Regions from separate parts of the Paenibacillus sp. FSL H7-0943 genome, predicted to be linked through region 1. Evidence: predicted binding sites of a transcription regulator. Region 1 holds the regulator's gene; each other region holds the start of a gene.

The links. Region 1 encodes Rex, which represses fermentation and respiration genes when NADH is low (regulators of the CRP and FNR family bind a similar motif). Its sites were predicted from a motif close to TTGTGAAATATTTCACAA; they were not measured.
Region 2: the regulator Rex is predicted to act here: its motif matches at 2,044-2,061, upstream of NSQ55_RS03560 (flavocytochrome c).
Region 3: the regulator Rex is predicted to act here: its motif matches at 3,388-3,405, upstream of NSQ55_RS15630 (cytochrome ubiquinol oxidase subunit I).

Annotation. Positions count from the first base shown of each region.
Region 1 is NZ_CP150148.1:4,635,401-4,643,060, forward strand. Features, by position in the region: gene NSQ55_RS20285 (AAA family ATPase) at 1-504, opposite strand, end outside; gene NSQ55_RS20290 (hypothetical protein) at 497-1,039, opposite strand; gene NSQ55_RS20295 (DUF5590 domain-containing protein) at 1,450-1,968, opposite strand; gene NSQ55_RS20300 (amidohydrolase) at 2,141-3,442, opposite strand; gene NSQ55_RS20305 (redox-sensing transcriptional repressor Rex) at 3,429-4,082, opposite strand; gene dinG (ATP-dependent DNA helicase DinG) at 4,213-7,074, opposite strand; gene NSQ55_RS20315 (hypothetical protein) at 7,201-7,660, opposite strand, start outside.
Region 2 is NZ_CP150148.1:801,271-808,930, reverse strand. Features, by position in the region: gene NSQ55_RS03570 (response regulator) at 1-329, opposite strand, end outside; gene NSQ55_RS03565 (histidine kinase) at 304-1,890, opposite strand; gene NSQ55_RS03560 (flavocytochrome c) at 2,163-3,953, shown strand; partial or broken gene NSQ55_RS03555 (IS3 family transposase) at 4,125-5,471, opposite strand; gene NSQ55_RS03550 (hypothetical protein) at 5,615-6,175, opposite strand; gene NSQ55_RS03545 (recombinase zinc beta ribbon domain-containing protein) at 6,792-7,463, shown strand; gene NSQ55_RS03540 (hypothetical protein) at 7,622-7,660, opposite strand, start outside.
Region 3 is NZ_CP150148.1:3,579,379-3,587,038, forward strand. Features, by position in the region: gene NSQ55_RS15615 (alpha/beta hydrolase) at 1-356, shown strand, start outside; gene NSQ55_RS15620 (TetR/AcrR family transcriptional regulator) at 439-1,074, opposite strand; gene NSQ55_RS15625 (hypothetical protein) at 1,155-3,002, shown strand; gene NSQ55_RS15630 (cytochrome ubiquinol oxidase subunit I) at 3,554-4,918, shown strand; gene NSQ55_RS15635 (cytochrome d ubiquinol oxidase subunit II) at 4,915-5,931, shown strand; gene cydD (thiol reductant ABC exporter subunit CydD) at 6,000-7,660, shown strand, end outside.

The DNA.
Region 1 (7,660 bases):
CTTGTTTTCCTTAAGGGCGCGGGTACGGGCATCCTTAAACAAATCGCGGATACGGCCGGCACCGACACCTACGTACATTTCTACAAACTCACTGCCTGATGCTGCCACAAATACAGAGTTCGTATAATGTGCTGCTGCTCTAGCCATAAGGGTCTTACCTGTTCCTGGAGGGCCTGTAAGCAGAATCCCTTTCAAAGGCCGAATCCCGAATTTGCTGATTTCCTCATGCCGGATCAAAAAATCCAACGCTTCACGAAGCTCCTGTTTTGCATTGTCTTGCCCGCCAATTTCTTCAAAAGTAAGCTTTGAAGGTCCATCCTTCTTGCGTTTCTTCCCGGCACCTGCATTTACCGCAAGTCCGCCTCTTAAATGAGCAATGATAAGTAAAGCCGTGAGCATCCCAGCAGCAATTACAATCGGGAATATATTAATGCCTAGAAAAGCCATAAAAATAAACAAGACAGGAACAAATCCGATTAGAATTTCTTTAAGGTATTTAGGCATTATTCCATACCCCCAATGTCGCAGGTTTTCGCGGCAAAATAATAAATTTGCTTTCTTTTCCATTACTCAAGCTTACATAGACATTATTGTCGTCAATTTCTGTTGAGGCTATCACATTTTTATATTGCGGATATTGCGCTTTGAGTCCATCAAGTTCTGTGGGTATAAGTGTATATTTACGGCTCTCCATGGCTTCAGCTACAGAGAACATCGCTTTATCCCAGTATTCATCCAGCAGTTCACTGGAGTTCTGTTCTACATCAAGTTTTAGTGTACGTCCATCAATCATCGATTTTCCTTCTTGGGAGACGTACTGAACCAGCTCACGTAATTTCGTGCCTGGCTGGAGATCAAGTTTCAAAGTGACCTCATTGCGGTTAATACTGATATGAGAATTATTGACGCCCTCATATTGAGATACAATCTTCTGAAGTGGTTCCTGCATTGCAAACTGACGATACAAAAAGAAGCCACCAAACAATAGAGTAGCCGACAGTAGAGACGTTATCAGCACAGGTACAAGACGTAATTTCAAGAAACGTCCTCCTCTCAAAGATGACAAAATATAAAGCTCATTATAATAATTTATAGCTACTTGAGAGCTCATCAGAGAGACTGAAGTCTCTTATTGCTGTTCTAATTACAAGTAGTAGTATATCACAGGTGTATATACTAATTTCAAAATAAATGTGAATATATTTAAAATTTAATTTTTTAAATATTTCCATCAATACCAAATAAATTCCTCACTTTCGACAAAATCGGCCTTGATTTTTAATCAATCGGCCTATTTTCGTATGTGAATTTAAGGGAATATTCGGTGATAACCACCCATTCAGTATATCACTTAGTATATCACTTTTGTACATCAAATAAATGTAAACAAGCGAACTTATAATAAGTTCGCTTGTTTACTATGCCACCCTTAATTTCCTTATGTTCAGCTTAACTTTTAGGTAAACTGTAACCTTCGCCCATTCGGGACCCATCCGAAAAGCGATAAAATTGATAATAATACCGACCGCTTTGTTTATAAAAAAGCTGCCAAGCATACTCTCCGTTATATACTCCCGGCAGCAAGCGTTCAATCGTTATGTCCGGAAGATCAGCTTTGATAATGCCGCGTATTTGGGCTTCCGAGGTTCCTTTACTTAGTTCCTCAGCAAACACTGCGTCGTCGCCTTCAGCAAATTTTCCATCTACCGTAAAGCGGACCCAGACCATAAGAGCAGTCCCGGCTTCATTTTTCCCTGTTAATACCCAGTACACTGCATTTTCATCCCAAACCGATTTTTGTGCTTTGGTTACCTCTGTTAGACCCGCTCTGGTTTTGGCAACATCCTTAGCGATATCACGCTCGTTCCATTGATCTTTCATAATATAGGCATAGAACTGGATAAGTCCAAACCCCAGGAGCAGAATCAGAACTGACCCCAGGAGGATCCATTTTTTCCTTTTCTTCAAGGTACAGCTCCCTTTCTAGTAATATATCTTTTTTGATTATATAACACACCTGCGTGTTTATCCAAAATTTCATAATTTTCTAGCTTTCTCAGCCTTAAAAATGCACAAAAGGCCGCAACTTTTGCTAAAAGCAAAAAGTCGCAGCCTATTAATTATTCGTTATTCTCCAGACTTAACGCTTCAATAAACCTTCGAAGACTTCTTGCGCTTTACGCCGGATAGCTTCCTCATCCAGGGTTAAGCATTGTCCATGCTTGATGACCTGTTTACCATTCACCCACACATGCTCAACATCCTTAGCGCTAGCAGAGTAAACTGCATGAGACAACAGATCTGTGTGTGGCAGCAAATGCGGCTGATCGATATCAATAGCAATGAAATCAGCTTTCATCCCTACAGCAAGTCTGCCTACATTATTTAAAAAGATGGACTGCGCGCCATATTCTGTAGCCATACGCAGAGCTTCTGGAGCAGGGACAGCCGTTGGATCACCGCTGACACCCTTATGAATGAGAGCTGCAAGCCGCATCTCTTCAAACATATCCAAGTTATTGTTGCTTGCCGCGCCATCCGTGCCAAGAGACACCTTCACACCAGCTTTTAGAAGATCAGTAACCCGAGCCACTCCGCTAGCCAGCTTCAAATTACTGCCCGGATTATGAGATACACCCACATTATGGCGAGCCAAGATCTCAATCTCTTCATCATTTAAATGAACACCATGTGCAACTATCGAGGGACGTGTGAACATTCCAAGCTTCTCTAAGTGAGCTACAGGACGCAACCCGTAATCCGCCACATTTTGTTCCACTTCACGTTTCGTTTCGGACATATGCGTATGCATCGGTAAATCCAGATCATGCGCTGCCTGCACGAACTTAACCAGGAAGTCAGGAGGGCAAGTATAAGGGGCGTGTGGCGAGATCATAGTAGTAATTCTACCGTCAGCCTTTCCATGCCAGTTACGGGCAAAAGAAATCGCTTCCGCAAGCTTGTGATTCTGTACATCCTCTGGACATAACCCGATCACACCACGCATCAATACGGAACGGATACCTGATAACTCAGCTACCTCGGCTACTCGGTCCATATGATCATACATATCGAGGAAGGTCGTAGTTCCACCCTTCAGCATTTCCAATACAGATAAGGAGGTTCCCCAGTATACATCATCACCGGTGAACTTTTCCTCCATTGGCCACATCTTCTCCTGAAGCCACACTTGTAGCGCTAAATCATCTCCATATCCACGCAGCAAAGACATCGCCGCATGACCGTGTGTGTTTACAAGTCCAGGCATGAACAGCAGACGGCTGCCATCAACCACTTGCACTCCAGCTTCCATCTGAGGCTCTTCTTTTCCTATGTAAGTGATTAAATCATCTTCAATAGTCATATATCCACTCAGAACCGGCTCATCCGTTCCCGGAGTCAGAAAATACCCGCCCTTAATTATCGTTTTATTGTTGTTCATGTTCACTTTCTTCCTTTCCATCCCGCAAGTAATAAGCAAGACTTTGCAGATCAGTTGTAAAATCAGCTGCATGCACCCGGATATTCGGTGGTGTCTTCAGAATCACAGGGGCAAAGTTCAAAATCGCTTCAATCCCAGAAGAAATGAGGATATCTGCTACATTTTGAGCTTCTGAATCAGGTACGGTAATAATGGCAATGCGAATACCTTGCTCACGAATTGTGCTGCCTAGTTCATCCATCGGTTGCACAGTAAGGGAGTTGATCTTACGTCCAACCTTAGGAGCGTACGAATCAAATATAGCCGTGATTTTCATAGTATCTTTGAGATATGCATTGTAATTAGACAAGGCATGTCCGAGATTACCTGCTCCAACTAAAGCTACATTAAGCTGTTGATCCAGCTTCAGGATATGACGGATTTTCTCAATAAGATACGTTACATCATAGCCGATACCTTTTCTGCCGAAGTCACCAAAATATGCTAAATCCTTACGAATCTGTGCGGGATTAAGATCAAGCTTTTGTCCAAGTTCCTGAGAGGAAACTGTTAATATTTCGCGATTCTGGAGATCATTCAAAAAACGCAAGTACACAGGCAGTCTGCGAACAACGGCTTCTGATATTTTATCCGATTTCATATTTTTCCTCCTAAAAATAGTAATGTTCTTGTGAAAATCCATATTCAAACGTCTACCTCTCCTTATTAAGGACGGTACTGTAACACACCGCCCTTAAGGATAAGGAGGAGCTAAACTGAAGACGAGCGTTTTAAGAAGCGCCACCATCCTCTAGCCATTCCGCTATGCGGGGGACCATTTGATCAGTAAGCATATGCTCCATTTTGGGACCAGGCAATGAATAAAGGAAATACTTCCCGTAATGAGATTCAATAACCCTTGTATCATAAACAATAACTATTCCGCGATCCTGCGCCGTGCGAACCAGTCTTCCGAATCCCTGCTTAAAACGAATAACCGCTTGAGGAACAGATAATTTCATGAACGGATTCTTCTTCTGGGCCTGCAATAACTCCGACTTCGCTTCCGCCAACGGGTGATTCGGTGGTTGAAACGGAAGTCTCACGATGGCCAGGCAAGTCAGTGCTTCACCTGGAATATCTACACCTTCCCAGAAGCTGCTCGTCCCCAGCAATACGGATGCTGCACTGTCCTGAAAGCGCCGGATCAGCTTGCTCCGGCTGCCACCTTCCACGCCTTGACCAAGCACCGTAATCTCTTGTGAGGCCAAAGCCTCTTTAAGCGGATCATATACCTGACGCAGCATTTTATAAGAAGTAAACAGAACCAGCATCCGCCCACGTGTTGTTTTAGCAGCTTCCGATAATGACTGTACGAGTGTATCGACAAATCGAGCATCGCCCACACTCCCCTTCACACTAGGAAAATCACGCGGTATAACTAGCAGTGCCTGCTCGCGATACTTAAAGGGAGATGGAAGGAGTGAGGTCATTAGACGTCCCTCTTCTACAGCTTCGTTAAGTCCGAGATTATCAATCATAAATTGAAAAGATTTATCTACAGATAGCGTCGCCGAGGTAAGCACGATGCTTTTTTTCTTATCGAAGAACAACTCTTTAAGCTGGCTGCTAACATCCACAGGGACGGCATACAGCTGTAGTGATTTGCTGCGGTAATTTCCATTTGCCTCCAGCCAATATACTACATTATCGTCATTCAGCCCCATAAAGAATCTTACTTGCTCACGTATGGAAGCCAAATCTTTAAATAAACCGCTAATATCAGTAACAAGGCTGTCTGCTGAGGATTGGCTTTCCTGGTCACGCATCTCGTTAAGCATTTTATCACCCTTACGGATGATGTCGCTTAACGTCAGATTCATAGTGTTCTCTAGCGCAACCAATTCATCCCAATCCTTCGGCTTACGGGCGGGAAGCAACCGCATAACCAGTTGTCCCGCTTCTCCTGCCCCTGCATCACTGCGTTCCGGCAATAGGCTGAACAGCTTGTCGCTGAGTGCATCCCAGGTTTCTTTGACAGTAAGCAGATCCGGGTAGATCCGATCGATGACTCCGCTCCATTCTGAAGCCTCTTCACTGCCTGACGACTGTAATATCTGACGCAGAGCAGGAAGCTGTCCGTTTCGGCTATCTTTATACAGTCGCGATAACGTGTGTGCCACAGTGAAATGCTTCATATGCATGCCAAGATGTTTACCAGCCACATCTTCTAAATGATGTGCTTCATCAATGACAAGATGCTCGTAAGCCGGAAGCAGCTGGTGCCCAGCCTTAACATCTGCGAATAGCTTGGAGTGGTTCGTAATAACCACGTCAGCAATCCCAGCTTCATGCTTGGCCCTATGATAATAACATTTGCGGAACCAAGGACAAGAACGGCCCAGACAGGAATCGGTATCGCTTGCCACCGTCTCCCAGAAGTCACCGCCCCGGCCGCTTAAATTCAGCTCTTCATCATCCCCTGATTCACTTTGAGTGAGCCATACAATCATCTGAGCTGCAGTAAGCGCATCTTCCCTTGGGCTTATAAAGTCCTTTTTATTAATTTTATGCTCAAACTTACGCAGACACAAATAATGCCCTCTTCCCTTAAAAATAGCAGCTTTAAACGGAAAAGGAACTACCTGCGTTAACAAAGGGATATCCCGCTCGCGCAATTGGTCCTGCAGATTAATGGTATGAGTGCTGACCATGACTTTTTCATTGGTGCGAACGCTTTGATATATGGCAGGCAACAAATAACCGAGCGATTTACCGGTTCCTGTGCCCGCTTCGATCAGTAGGTGTTTGTCTTCGGCAAGTGCCGTCATCACCTCATTGATCATAATATCCTGAGCTTCCCGGCTTTCATACTGCGGTAATGTGTCTTTAAGTCGTTTGGTTACTTCGTCCATATAATCAGTAAAAGATAAATTCGCTAGCGGATTCTCAGCATGCTCATCTCTAGGTGGCGCTAACTCCGTCCAATCTCCTACTGCAAGCGCTAATTGACGATAGAAAGTCAGATCACCTTCGGGCTGTAGCGTCTCCGCTTCCCGCTCTCGCAGAAGACCATCAAAGTACCAGCCCAGATCACTATCCTCTTCGGTAAACAGCTCACAGAGTCTCTGGATCGTAAGCAGCGGCAGCTCGTAGAGCTCCTCAAGACATTTCAACAGCACTAAAGCAGTCGCAAGTGCATCACTATCTGCCTGATGCGGACGATCATGTGTCACTCCAAAATGAGCACTGACAGAGCCTAGTTGATAAGATGTGAGCGAAGGAAAGCAAATTTTCAGAAAATCAATCGTATCCAAAATCCGCCCTTGAAATGGCAAATAACCACAACGATCTAAAGCATTTTGTAAAAAATGGAAGTCGAAAGCGACATTATGCCCTACAAGCACAACATCATCCAAGAGCGGAACAAGCTCCATCATCATCTCATCCAGCTCAGGCGCATCCTTAACATCATCTTCGGTAATCCCCGTCAGACCTGTTATAAAAGGAGGAATCGGCGTTCCGGGCTTGACATAGGAACCATATACCCGGGAGATGGACCGGTCTTCTTCTATAATTGCAAGGCCAACCTGGATAATTTCACCCACGGATTGGGTTCCTGTTGTTTCAAAATCAAGCACGGCAAATTTCATTATAATTCTATTCCCTTTCAATTGAGACTCTTAATCAGCATAACAGAAGTTGCGAAAAAAGGCGATGCACACCACTGGTTCAGGGGATGCATCGCTTGAATGGAAATTTCCAAAACAGTTATTCTTTTACAAAAGGGAAACCAGCTGATTTCCAAAATGCAGCTTCCCTCCACGACGGCGGCATACCTCTAAGTTAACGTTTGGTTCCGGAAGCGCAGGGTCATGCTGCAAAGCAAGATCAAACAATTCCTGCGCTTCATTGAAACGTTCCTGTGAGGCTCGTATGCAGCCTAAAGCATTATAAACCATGGCTTTCAGCTTGGTTTCCCGTATCAAGCCCAGCATATGGTTCAGATGACTCCAAGCGGCCTCACCGTCACCTTCCTGCAGATAAGAGATGGCTAAATATAATCGAGCAGCCAAGCTATCCGGGTATTGCGCAATAACTTCTTTAAACTGATCAATACACTTTCCATACATCAGCAGCTTATAATACCCCTGACCTCTTACAAAGGAATCCATACATAGCTCTGGTGCTTCCTGTTCCGGCACTTCCTCTTCGACCACTGCTGTAAAATCAGCACTT
Region 2 (7,660 bases), 3.1 Mb from region 1:
CTCTTCGGCACAGGTTTCAATACATAATCGAATGCTTGCAGTTGCACGGCTTGACGCGCATATTCAAAGTTATCGTACCCGCTGATGATGACAACCAGAACCGACGGGCAGCGTTCGCGCAATATGTTCATCAGATCGAGCCCATTCATATTCGGCATGTTGATGTCCACAAGACATACATGTGGTGGGGCTTCCTCCACCATATTCAATGCTTCGTTTGCACTTTTCGCTTCTCCTGCAACCTCAAAAAGATACGGACTCTCCTCAATGTATTGTCGCAAGCCTTTGCGAATGATCGTTTCATCATCGACGATGACAATCTTCCACATCTTCATTCCACTCCCCGTCCAAAGGTATTCGAATGACCATAACGGTAATGCCATCTTCGCTCTTCACTGCAAGGCCATATGGCACTCCGTAAGCTAGTCGAATGCGATGGTTTACACTGTATAGCCCAAAGCCTGTGGCAGAACGATCATATGTATCATCAAGAAGGGCTTGATTTATCTGCACAAGCTTCTCTTCCGGAATCATAACCCCATTATTTTCAACCTTAATGACCAAATAATCGGCCTGTTTATATGCTGTAATCGAAATTTTGCACTTTTGATCCCCAAGTGGCTTAATCCCGTGATAAATCGCATTTTCCACCAAAGGCTGCAGTATGAAGCGAACGACTTGGCACTGAGCAAGCTTTTCATCATATCGAAGCTCGTAGTCCAGAATCTCCTCATATCGCACACCTTGAATATGAAGATAACTCTCGACATGGTACAACTCCTGATCAAGCAGAATGTAGGGACTGCCTGTGCCAAGCCCTAATCGGAAATACGCGCTAAGCGCTTCCACCATCTCCACCACATTGTCTGCTCCATGTTCCGTTGCCATCCACTGGATCGTATCCAATGTGTTGTATAAAAAGTGCGGCTTGATCTGCTCATGAATCAGTCTGAGTTCCATCTCCTTTCGGTCCTGCTCCACAGCGTATAATTGAACAAGCATGTCATTGAAGCTTCGTCCAAGATCGCCGATCTCATCCGAGCGCGTAACATCTGCTCGTATGGTTTGGTTGCCGTTCTGCACATTTTCCATTACCTGGCGAAGCGACTGAATTGGACGAATAATGGAAGAAGCAAGCAGCACCAGAAAGACGATAAACGCACTACCGATAAGAACGCCTACCAGCAATGCAGTCCGCTGGGTTTTGATCACCGCTAACGATAGACTTGAATTCGGTACTTTGAGTACTAACTTCCAGCCTTCCACATTTTGAATTGGAGCCTCAAATACACTCATGTTCTTCTTATCTGCTGTATCCTCCGCTCCATCTTCTTCACCCAGCTCTCTGCAATCGACGATAAGCTGGCCTGACTGGTCATATAGCATTACATCTTGAGCAATCTCCCTCATCTTCTTGACGGAGACGGCTGCGGCAATATAAGCTACCTCATCATTCACCGATGGATTCACGCGATAAAGAATGACGACGATTTCGGCTGCATTCGCTTTGGATACGATCGGATTGCTTACCACATAATTGGAATCTGAATTCAGCAGTTTTCGATAGTAGGGTCGGTTTAGTATCGAAAAAGGCTTGTCCCTTGCTGACCAGGAATTTCCGTGAATATCCACCACGCGTATGGATTCGTACTCTACTTTCTTCTTCGCCTCGAACTTATCGAACTCTTGCAGCAATTCATCTCGTGTCCACTGATGGTCCGAAGCTAGAGAAGCAAGCATGTCTATCTCTCCAATGCGCTGATTAAACCAATAATCAATCTGGTCGCTGCGTGCAGTAACCACTTGCTGCGTTAAGTTCTTATTCAAAGGGACAACCGTATGGTTCATCTCCAAATATATTGTTACAAGCAATGCAACGAACAGCAGCAAGAAGCAGCCTCCTGCGATTAACGTAATTTTTAAGTGAATTGATTTCATTGTAATCATAGCCCTTCACAATATCCGTTTCTTACATGCCCGAAAAAGACAAAAAAACACTAATCTGTGCAAATACATAATGCTGTACTAAATCTATAATAGGTCTTGTGCATATTTTCACATGAAATAACATTCATGTCTAGGCTAGAGATAAAGGATTTGCCTAGCAAATCTTCCTCTCCCTAGTGTATGTAACCAATCCACAACAGAATGAAGGAGATATTATGCGAACTCACACGAAAAAGCTGTTATCTATTCTACTAGTCCTCAGTCTTATGTTCACGCTTGCTGCTTGCGGCAGTAAAGATGCAGAGCCCGCTGCAGATGCAAACGGAGTTCAAGTCTTTGAAGGAGTTGGGCAAGGTAAACATGGCGATATTAAAGTACAAGTCTCCTTATTAGATAACAAGATCACTGACATTAAAGTGACAGAGCATAAGGAAAATGAAGTACTTGCAGAACCTGTTTATACGCAGCTCAAGCAAGAGGTCATGGCAACTAACAGCGCAAAAGTTGATGCCATTAGCGGATCTACAGTTACAAGCAAAGGATATCTCGAAGCCATTCAAGATGCAATTACGAAGTCTGGACTTACCCTTGTCGCTGGCGCTGCAGTCAGTGGAAGCAAAGACAAAGAAGAAGTCGAGCAAACCTATGATGTTGTCGTCATCGGTGCCGGGGGTGCTGGCTTTAGTGCGGCTATCGAAGCGAAGAGCGCTGGAGCTAATGTAGTTCTGCTCGAGAAAATGCCAGCTGTTGGCGGCAACACATTGATTTCCGGTGGTGAGATGAATGCGCCTGACAACTGGGTTGAACGTGCTCTTGGCATCACAGATGACACGGCTGACTTGTTCTATAATGATACGATGAAAGGCGGAGACAACCTCGGGGATCCAAAGATGGTTCGTATTCTTGCCGACAATGCTCTAGCATCTGCCGAATGGCTGCGCGATGATATCAAGGTAGAGTTCTTACCTGATCATCTGTTCCAATTTGGTGGCCATTCCAGAAAACGTGCGTTGATTCCTGTAGGTCATACAGGTGTTGAATTGATTACTAAGTTAAAAGCCAAAACAGACGCTGATCAAATCACGATCAAAACGAATATGAAAGCCGAAACCTTGCTGAAGGACGAAAGCGGCAAAGTAACAGGTGTAACTGCGACTTCGGGTACTGGCGACAAAATCACATTCCATGCGAACAAAGGCGTCATCATCGCTACCGGTGGTTTTGGATCCAATGTAGAGATGCGTAAGAAGTATAACCCTACAATGGATGAAAAATATATGACTACCGATACACCAGGATCTACAGGTGATGGTATCGTTATGGCAGAAACGATTGGCGCCAAACTGACAAACATGGAGAGTATTCAAACGTATCCAATCTGTAATCCTGAGACAGGTGTTATTTCTCTGGTTGCAGACTCCCGCTTCGATGGTGCAATCCTGATTAACCAAGAAGGCAAGCGCTTCGTTGAGGAATTAGAACGTCGTGACGTTATTTCTAAAGCAATTCTTGCCCAAACGGGTGGATATACGTATCAATTATGGAATCAAGGCATTGAGGATATTGGTAAAACGATCGAAGTTCATCAAGACGAATACGATCAACTCGTTAAACAAGGCTTGCTCTTTAAAGCCGATACGATTGAAGAGGCGGCTGATTTCTTTAAAATTGACTTGAACACTTTGAAAGAAACGATTAATAAAGTAAATGATTATGCGAAAACAGGTAAAGACCTTGATTTCAAACATCGCGGTGGATTGAAATCTCTTGAAAAAGGCCCTTACTACATCGAAAAAGCTGTACCCTCCGTTCACCATACAATGGGCGGCTTGGTGATCGACGAGAAGACTCGCGTTTTGAATGAAAAAGGCGAAGTCATCCCTGGGTTGTTCGCTGCAGGTGAAGTAACAGGGGTCATTCATGGTACAAACCGTCTTGGCGGTAATGCCATCGCTGATATCTTCACATTCGGCCGGATTGCAGGCAAACAAGTTGTAGCAGAGTAATCTTATTTTTTGTGTAACTGCTCTATTAATAAGTTATCCTTAAAAATGTACAAGATAGTTTGTAAAGTGCAGGTTGACTCTAACTTTCAAGCTGCCCTCTATGACATAGCAAACCGCCCTGTTCGCAACATTGCGAATGAAGTGCCCCCTTAAAGTTAGACAGGTATATAATTAAGCGACTTGTTGGGCCTGAGTTCGGTACTGTACCGGACTCAGGCCTTTTAGTTTTGCCTTAATTCGCTTGTTTTTGTAATAATCGATGTATTTTGATAGCTCTTGTTTGAAATGTGTGATACTTTCGAATTCCTTTAAATATAGAAATTCAGATTTCATGATACCAAAGAAGTTCTCAATGACGGCGTTGTCGTAGCAATTACCTTTACGGGACATACTTTGCTTGATATCTCGTTCTTCAAGGGCATGACGATACTGCTTCATCTGATAGTGCCAGCCTTGGTCAGAATGAATAAGGAGGTTATCTTCATCGGTTAATCGACGGAATGCTTGATCTAACATCGTTGAAACAAGCGAGTAGACAGGCCTTGAACCGATTGTATACGTAATAATCTCACCATTATATAGATCTAGAATTGGAGATAAGTACAGCTTTTCTCCAAATAATTTAAACTCTGTAATATCCGTAACCCACTTCTCATTTGGATTCTCAGCGTGGAAGTTACGTTCTAATATGTTCGGTGCGAGTTTGCCAATCGTCCCTTTATAGGAACGATATTTCTTCATACGTACCACACACTTTAAACCCAATACCTTCATCAAGCGTTGTACCTTTTTATGATTCACATGGTGTCCTCGATTCACTAACTCGTCACGAATACGACGATAACCATAACGACCCTCATGCTCCTCGTAAATCGCTTGAATAACGTCTTTTAGCTCCTTATCTCTATCGGGCATACCAAACGTTTTTACCACGAAATAATACGTACTACGAGGGATATCTGCTAGCTGCAGGAGGGCTTTCACCGAAAATTCGTTCCTTAGTTCATAGACTACTCGTGCTTTGTCTTGTTTGGTGATTTTTCCTTGTTTTGAATTAAGGCATTCAACTTTTTTAAATATGCATTTTCCATTCTCAAACGCTCTACCTCTGCTTGTAATGCCTCAACAGACCCTTCTTTTAACGTTTGAATCTTTCGTTTATTAGGTTCTTTTTTCATGGATGGACGCCCCTTCTTCTTTGGTTGTAGGGCGTCCATTCCATGTAACTCTAAGCTTCTATGCCAGCTTAAAATGGTACTATGACTCGCAATATTAAATATCGCAGCCGTTTCTCTAACAGACGTCCCGAATTCGTTCATATAATTAAGTACGTCTAGTTTAATCTGTGCAGGATATGATGTATAGCCCTTTTTAAAAGCTTCTTCACCATGATGCTCATATTGACTAATCCAGTTTAAAAAGACAGAATTGTGAAATTGCAATGGTTTTTAAGCTCTCGGATCCCTTTTTATAACGCATAATAGCTTGGATTTTTTCGTCTGTACTGTACCTGGTCATAAAAAAACTGCACCTCCAAATGTTAGTTATGTCTAACAATTGGGGTGCAGTTCATAATTAGGCGGTCAATTTTGAACTATCGTGTCCCATTAGCGTAATAGTTTTTTTAAATTTGTGATTGAGCTATAAATTCTTTTGCCTAATTACTTTAAACTTAACTTATTTAATATCTCTATAAATTGACTTTTAGTTTCAGGCTTCTTATCATTTTTTGTGAAGTTTAACATATAAATAGCCTTTCCTTTTATAGGTAGTGATGCATAATAAATATCATGTGTTCCTGTAATACCTGAGGCAGCAGAACCATTATCGGAATCTAATGTAATTAATCTAGATTTACCCAAAGGTAGATCAATATATTCATCATTAGTTACACTACTATGATTAGGCATTTGTGTTAGAAAATTAAAGTTATCCATGTAGTTAATTGCACTAACTGTTCCTCTATTCTCGTCGTTTTCATCTAAAAAATTATATACAACAGTTTCACTTTTATCAAGCTTCCAATCTTTAGGTAACACAATATTTAACAATGTTAAACTATCTTGATTGTTTACAATCTCGTTAGAAGACTCTCCATTATTTTGTTTTGCTTGGTTGGTTGAGGTTGATATTCCTTCCCGCTGCGGAGCTTCGACATTAGAACAAGCCGAACAGATCAGCATAAAAATTAAAAGGCATGAGCTAATAGCTTTGTTTCTCATAAATACCTCCTGTATTTGTTATTATTGTTTTAGACTATATATATGCTTATAAAGTTGTAAGTTTGTGGAAGTAATATGAAGAAGCTACCAACTTTATTCAACAATCCTGCCAGTTAGCTTAACGTGAACATCTATAGGAGAACGCTAAGTTATCCGAACGTATAAAGTTGGGACTACAATCTAGTGCAAGACAGGGTACACGTCGAGTTTCAATTCCGCCATACGGATACACGTTCAACGAGACGACAAACGCCCTTGAAATTGACGAGAATACCGCCCCAATCGTGCGAGAAATATTCGAGTTATACTTACACAAAGGTCGGAGAATGTTCACGATAAGCAATGTCCTAATGCGTAGGAGTATTCCGACCCAAGGGCTAGCGCGGGTGTTTCAAATGCAGGCACCAAATGGCAACAGAGCACGATTAAGGGCATTTTATCCAATCCCGTATATCTAGGTAATCTTGTTTATCGGCGTGAAGAAACGACAGGAACACTTGCAGAATCGGAACTATATAAAATTCGCAGAAAAGTCGAAGCGGATAAGCAAATTATTACCGTAAACACTCATCCTGCATTAGTGTCTGACGAAGATTTCGAAGCGATTCAAGTACTCATGCGTAAGAAGGGTACGCATAAAAGCAACGGTAAAGAAAGCCTGTTTTCCTATATCGTTGTTTGTCCTGCTTGTGGTAGCGGAATGCACTTCAAGCCCGATAGACGACGTAAAGGGGCGTATGTTTGCGGCGGATACGTTAAATATACATCTAGTTACTGCTCGTCGCATATTATCGCAGAAAAAGAATTACTACAAGCAGTTAAGGACGACCTAGCGGCGTTGGTTAGGGATAACGTAAGTATGGATAGGCTATACGGTATTGCCGAGGAAAAAGCTAATTCGGTACACACTAATACCAAAAAGGAATTGGCGCGTATTGACAAAGAATTAGCCGAAATGGATAAACGCTTTGACAAGCTGTTAAGTCTACACGTTGATGATAAGATTACGTCAGAGCAATTCAAGCAACAAAACGAACGAATAGTAAAGCAACAACAAGAATTATCGAATAGAAAAGCTGAACTAATTGTATTGTTTGAAGCAAGGCAAGACCTCACCGAACAATTACAAGTTTTCAAAAAAGAAATAGAACGGTTCTCGACCCTCGACATTAGCGATGTACAGGTCGTGAAACACGTTCTAAAAAGGTTAATACAGAAAATTGAAGTATTCGAGGGCGAAAAGATTAAAATTCACTATAATCTCTCTAACCCTCTTCCACAGAACTAAGATACAGTTTAATCGGCTGTGTCTTTTCTTTCAAGTCTTACTGTACACTCCACATGTGTAGAGTAAGCAGAGTCAACACATACATTATTTCAAAATTTGGGTTGCCTAAACCGAGTTGTCATGTATAAACAGTATTGGGAAGCAAGTAAACTCATAACTTACTTCTGTTGATTTCTTGCTCCTGGAGCAAATTCATC
Region 3 (7,660 bases), 1.1 Mb from region 1:
TGAGCGGAGATCCCTATGAATCGCTTGCGTTCGATGAGCATACCAAAGAACAGATGCGTTTGATTTCGAATCAAGTCGCGACCAATCCAACGTTGATGAATGAACTGGGCCACCTCGGTTCCAATTTCAAAAATGGAGAAAAAATCACAATGCCAAATGACTTGCCGCTGCTTCTCTTCGTTCAATCAAATAACGAGCACAATAAACAGTGGATTCCGCTGCATGAGGAGCAAGTCAAACAATCCGCACAGGGCAAAATGATCCCAATGGAAGGTTCACATTATCTGCATCATACAAAATACAAAGAAATCGCCGAGGCATTCAAAGAGTACATGAAACAAATTCAAATTCAATAGTAGGGTTGATAATTAAACTGCGGAGCCGAACTTGGTTCCGTGGTTTCTTTGTTTTTTCATTTATAAACACGATTTTTAAACCTTATTCCTGGGACATTGGAGTATGGTATACCTCAAGACAAATTTTGGTCATTTCGTCTATGGATTTTGCAAAGTCTGATTGTATCCATTTAAGGAGAACATTATAGAGGGCCCCCGCTTTAAAGTATATTCGGTACACATTCTCGTCGCTTTTGTCATGAGCAGTAGAAAGCATCATTTCATTCAAGCAATCCAGAATTACATGATCAAACTTTGCACTCTGAAGTGCTTTGTAGATGTTCCGCTGCTGAAAAATAACTTCAAAAAGCACTTTGATAAATTTTTGAGGTTCTTTAGCTTTGCCTGTTAATTCATTGGTGTAAGGTAAGAGTTTTTGATTAATTTCAAAAATAAGCGAATCGACCAAATCCACCAGGATCTCTTGCTTGGAGGAATAGTTGTTGTAATAGGCTGTTCGAGAAACCCCTGCGCGCTTCACAATATCGGTGATGGTGATTTTGTCAAAAGGCTGTTCCTGGATCAAGAAGACTAATGCCGTACAGATGGCTTCTCTTGTCAAACGGTTGGTTTCTTTATTGGAACGATGCTGAGAGGTATTTGGACTGTATAATTCATGATTTGAGATGACATTTCCCCTCCGTTTGTACATTCTGATGTTCGTTTCATTGTTTTTCATGAGTCTTTTCAATATGCTAAAACCATAAGGCATTACAAATGTAATGTCAAAATAATCGTTAGTTAAAATGGGAGGGCGTCATGTTAGAAATCTTATATAGACGATTGTCAGCAGTGCTGCTTTTGATCCTAGCACTAAGTGCTACGGTATTCATTGGCGAAGAAACGGTAATCTCAATCGTGACCATCATCTTTTTATTAGCAGAATTAGGCATCTCTTTTTTACTATTAAAGAAGCGTGAGAAGTTACATGTAGTATTTATTAGTGCGATGGTGGCAGAAGGGTTATTCTTACTAACAAGAAATTTTTGGCTGCTTGCGCTTTCTATCCTCTTGCTGATCATAGCGGGCATATGGAGAGGACTCTTGGGGCAAAAGGTAAGCAGAAGAGTTACTCCGTTTCTAGTGGTTCGTAAAGTGTTATTCAGCATTGCTGCACTTATCGTTACTGCACTTTGGGGTATTGGAGTCTATGCAAAACCTATTACAACACCTGTAGCATTAGCTGCTGATACGACAGTGACGATCGATGAACGCAATTTGGATTCTGCAGCAGTGATGCTCAAAGATATTGAAGTAATGAATTCTTTTGGAAGCCGTACAACCGGCTCTGAGGGTCACAATCAGTTTATTGCTTGGCTGGAGCAGCAGGTATCTGATATGGGGCTGCAAGTTTATCGTGATCGCTATACTTTTGACCGATGGGAAGAAAAGAACAGTACTTTAATGATTGATCAGCAGGAAATTCATGTCTCTTCAGCTTTTCCCTATTCCGGGGAAACTGACGAAAAAGGTGTAACTGGGGAGCTGGTGTATACGAAGCGTGGTGAATATGGCCAGGCCAGCGGAAAAATTGCTGTCATTGAAATTGAGAATTTCAGAAATTTTCCAAGTGGGATCGTTATGAATATGCGGGATTCATCACCAATGGACAACCAAATTGCCCCAAATGAAGGCGATCTGGTCCTCACTACAGCATTAAAAGAAGCTAAATTGGAGCAAGCGAAGGAAATGGGCGTAAAAGCTGTTGTTTTAGTCTGGAAAGGGGTATCTGACGATAAGGTTGAAGAGCAATATGTGCCTTTTACCACCGATTATGCTGGAATCCCTGCGATTTGGGTTAATGAAACGGAAGGGAAAAAGGTGATCAGCGCAGCTCAGGAGCATAAAGAAGGTACGGTTATTTTAGAAGCGGAAATACAAAAAGATGCCCCAACAGAATCCTTTTATGTGAAAATTGACGGTAAGAATAAAGACGAAGCAATTATCGTAAATACTCATACGGATGGGATAAATGTGGTGGAGGAGAATGGCGCTGTGGGCATGCTGTCTATGATTCGTTACTTACAGCAGGAGCAGCCGGAACGTACGATGATATTTGCTTTTGTGACAGGGCATTTTAGATTACCGGAGTTCAAAGGTTCCTCTCAGGCAACTTCCACCTGGATGGAGGGGCATCGAGAGCTGTGGGATGGCAAGAATGGCCATTTAAAAGCTGTAGCTGGAATTACGGTTGAGCATTTAGGCAGCATGGAGTGGAAGGACGATGATACGGGTCACTATGGTCCAACTGGACAAATAAGTACAGAATATACCTATGCGGGCAATGAAATGATGGCAGCCATTTGGCTGAAGGCTATTGAAAAGACAGATAGCACACGTACTGTATTATTGCGTGGACATAACAAGTTTGAGTTTGGAGAGAGTCAGCCCTTATTTGAAGCAGGGATACCGGTGATTGGTTTCATTCCAATGCCCGACTATCTGCTCGTGGAAAGTGACAACAGAGAGATGGACAAATTTGATGCAAAGCTAATGCATACGCAAATTGTATCGTTGTTGAAAGCGGTAAAGCTAGTGGACGGAACGGAGACGACTAAGCTTGGGAAATCAGATGTGTATTCTTTTTTCTACGGTCGTACTAAATGATATTGGCAGATCAAGATTTGTCATGACGAAGATGACATTAGCTTTAATTCAAAAAACACTGATGATTTGAGTCAGTGTTTTTTGTTGCAAAAGGGGGATATATTACGGCTCAAAAATAGAGAAAATATCGTTTTTTTGCCAGCATCGAAGTAGGAGGGAACTTGTGACATCACATATGCACTAATCAATCAATAGCTCCTTTGGGTACTTTTTGTGTTATTCACTGAGTTGTCAGAAAGATTTGACCCTTTCTTGAACGTTTAGGGATTAAGAGATATCTGTGATTGAATTACTTGCAATTTAAGATAAGATGATTTTAATTATTAGGTCACATTATAATTTTGACTGCTCAGTATCAGGTAAATCGGGCTCGCCAACTCTTGCTTTGTGAATTTTTTCTCTTTTTACATAGCAAAGAACGATGAACGTCATACTAAAACGAACAGGCAACGATGTCGCTGAACCTTGCTAAACCTGATATTGAATGCAGCCAACAGTTAGCAGGCCTAATCATAGAAAAATGAACAGTGTTTTGAAGGGAGCATTAAAGAATGGCAATTGATACGGTGCTATGGAGCAGGCTGGTGACAGGCTTGACTCTCGGGTTCCACGTTATTTTTGCGACGATTGGCGTCGGTATACCGCTAATGATCGCTATAGCAGAGTTTATCGGGATTCGGAAGAAGGACCCCCATTATACACTTATGGCAAAGCGGTGGTCTCGAGGATTTGTCATTTCTGTGGCGGTTGGTGTCGTGACCGGTACAGCGATTTCACTACAGCTGGCCCTGGTATGGCCGAATTTTATGAAACTGGCTGGGAATGTCATTGCACTTCCGTTATTCATGGAGGTGTTCGCGTTCTTTTTTGAAGCTATCTTCTTGGGCATTTATTTGTATACGTGGGATCGCTTCAAAAATCCGTATATCCATTGGCTGCTGACGATTCCGATTGTCGCCGGGGCAGGCATGTCTGCCGTTTTTATTACGACGGTGAACGGATTCATGAACCAGCCTGAAGGCTTTGTCATGGAAGCAGGCCAATTCACAGCGATTAACCCGGTGCAAGCGATGCTGAATACGGCGACGTTCTCCAAAGTGTTCCATGTATTAAGCTCGGCCTATTTGACTGGAGCTGCCTTGTTAGCCGGGATTGCAGCCTTCGCGATGCTGAGAAAAGGTGTGTCCGCATACCACAAAAAATCTTTAAATCTAATGATGGCAGTCGTTTTACTATTCGGTTTGCTGAACACGTTAGCCGGTGATGTGTCCGCCAAGTTTTTGGCCGAGCATCAGCCAGAGAAGCTTGCAGCGGCAGAGTGGCATTTTGAGACGAGCAGCAGTGTGGATTTGGTGCTATTGGGATGGCTGAATGCAGAGCATGAAGTTCTAGGGGCTCTTCATCTGCCGAAGCTGCTCAGCTTCCTGGCCTTTGGTGACTTTAATGCAGAGGTGACGGGGCTCGAGGAATTCCCCAAGGAAGAATGGCCACCGCTTCTCGTTCATTATCTGTTTGATTTAATGGTCGGAATCGGATTTACTCTGCTCGCGATTTCGTTTCTATATTTTCTGTTTGTGTTCTGGAAAAAGCGTAATGAGCTTAACAAATGGATGCTTCGCATCATCGCACTGAGCGCCCCTCTCGCTTTTCTGGCTGTTGAGCTGGGATGGTTTTATGCGGAGGTTGGCCGACAGCCGTGGATTATCCGTGGATATATGCGTGTTGAGGAGGCGGCCACGTCTTCACCGAATGTAAGAATTATATTCTTCGCCTTATTGCTCTTGTACATCGTACTCGGCAGTATGTGTGTAATCGTGCTAAGACGCTTGTTCAACAATAATCCGGCAGAAGCTGAGATGGAGAAATGGATGAAGGATCATCCTAATCAATCTGCGGAAAAGGGGGGCACTGAATGATGAGTTACGAATTGATTGGCATCTCGGTGCTCTGGCTGTTTTTGTACGGCTATTTAATTATAGCTTCCATTGATTTCGGAGCGGGCTTCTTCGCCTTTTATGCACGTTTAACGAAGCAGGATCATCTCATTAATCGTCTGATTTCCCGATATTTATCACCCGTATGGGAGATTACAAATGTATTTTTTATCTTTTTCTATATTGGCATCGTCGGATTTTTTCCGGACACAGCCTATTATTATGGCTCCGCGTTACTTGTTCCGGGAAGCATTGCAGTGATTCTTCTTGCGATTCGCGGTTCATTCTATGCTTTTGAAAATTACGGTTCCAAGAAAAACATAGTATATCTTTTTTTGTACGGAGCTACAGGTTTGCTTATTCCAGCATCGTTGTCAGTGGCGCTAACTTTGTCTGAAGGCGGCTTTATCGTGAAGCAGGGGGAGACGGTTTCTCTGGATTACTGGGCGCTGTTTACCAATCCGTTATCGTGGAGTATCGTTGGACTGGCAATCGTGTCCGTTTTGTTCATTAGCGGCTCATTTCTGACATTTTACGCTTCTCGGGCGGAGGATCATTCCGCGTTGAAGCTGATGCGCAACTACGCCCTGTTTTGGAGCACACCGACGATAATCCTCGCACTGACAGCATTTATCTATTTGGGTCAACACAATGAGCGCCATTTTCAAAATATGATGGATTTATGGTGGTTGCTGGCACTTTCCGTTGCTTTCTTTATGATCGCGATGTGGCTGTTATATAACGGACGCCGTTACGGATTAGCTTTTATATGCGTCATGTTGCAGTTTTTCTGTGCCTTTTTCGCTTATGGGATTGGGCAATACCCTTATATTCTTGATCCGTATATCACGATTCAGAGCAGTGCAACTTCACCGGCAATGGGTTTAGCGTTAGTAATTGTGTTTATCGGCGGTCTATGCCTGTTGATCCCATCCCTTATTCTGGTCTTCAAACTCTTCCTGTTTGATGCGGATTATGTAAAAGGGAAAAAATAAAGCTGTTTAATCCATTACGGCATGTTTGAGGTTTCCCTACAAGCCTATAGATAAAGGAGGTGTGATCTGTGAAGAGGAAATCCAGTCTGATTTCTCAACAAATGTCTTCACAAAGGAAAAACAGGGCTCTCCTCGCAATCATTTCGCTCGCGCTCGGTATAGCTATTGTGAGTCAGGCTGGACTGCTTGCTGAAGCAGTCCAACGGATTTTTGTCGAGAAAGCTTCATTTTCATCGGTTATCCTGTTGCTCGGCATACTTCTAACTGTTATGGCTGTACGCACACTGTTGTCTTATGGAAACGGTATAGTTGGCTTACATATGGCTGCCACTGCTAAGACAAATATGCGCGCTGCCGTGCTGCAAAACTTGACTCATGCCTCCATGCCTTCAACCCTTCGTGGACAGACGGGAGGAAAGGTCAGTGTTGCTCTGGATGCTGTGGATGAGGCCGATAGTTATTTCAGTCAATACATGCCGCGTATGATGGAAGCTGCTATCATCCCGGTTCTGATTTTGGTCGTTACATTTATCCAACATGCCAACACAGGTTTCATTCTATTGTTTACTGCTCCGTTCATCCCGCTGTTCATGATTTTGGTAGGGCTGAAAACGAAGAACAAATCCGAAGAAAAATATGCGCAACTGGCTGAGTTCTCAGGGACGTTTCTGGATTCTCTTCAAGGACTGGTGACATTGAAAATATTTGGACGGGCTTACCGTCAGCAACAGGAGATCGAGCGCAGTAGCTTGGGTTATCGTGATGCCACAATGGGCATTTTGAAGATTGCGTTTACGAATACCTTCATGCTGGAATCGATCGTAATGCTTAGCATTGGCATTGTCGCTCTTGAACTGGCCATCCAGTTGCTCGTTTTCAAAGCTATGACGTTCCACACCGCCTTTCTCGTTTTGCTGCTCGTTCCCGAGTTTTACAACCTGTTAAAGAATACGGGAACGGCCTTTCACAGTGGCCGGACAAGTATGGGTGCGGTTCGTAAGGTGGAACAGATGCTTGAGGAAACGGCAGGGGGGAGCAGGGACGCTAATGGCATTGAAGGAGCATTAACAACCGATGGAATCGACGAGATCGACAGCATGGATAAGGTCGGTGATAGGACCGACAGAATAAGCAAATTGGAACTCACCCATTCTGGAGACCTTTTAATACCGCCGTCCATCGTAATTGACCAACTCCGGTTTCAGTATGCTCCAGATTCTTTCGAGCTTAAGACGGGGCGGATCCAGCTTAGTCCAGGAGAACACATTGCCATTGTTGGCAAAAGCGGTTCCGGAAAAACGACTTTGCTACATCTCATTGCCGGTCTGCTGAAACCAGAATCGGGAACGCTTCTGGTGAATGGAAGTCCACTCTCGCAATACGATGAAACCGAATGGTTCGAACATGTTAGCTACATTACACAGCATCCGTATATTTTTGCAGGCACATTTTCTGAAAATATTGCGATTGGTGCTCGTAGGAGCATCTCCAGAGCAGAAATTGAGCGGTCGGGGGAAGAAGCAGGACTCGCTGCGCTTACAGCCCAATTAGAGCATGGATTTGATACCTTTGTTGGTGAAGGAGGCCGGGGACTGTCTGGTGGGGAAAAGCAACGGCTTGCCTTAGCACGCGCTTTTTTGAAGCGTCCTGCTATCATTTTGTTTGATGAACCCACAGTTGGACTTGATTTGCACACCGAGCGGGTACTGCAACGCTCCATAGCCAAACT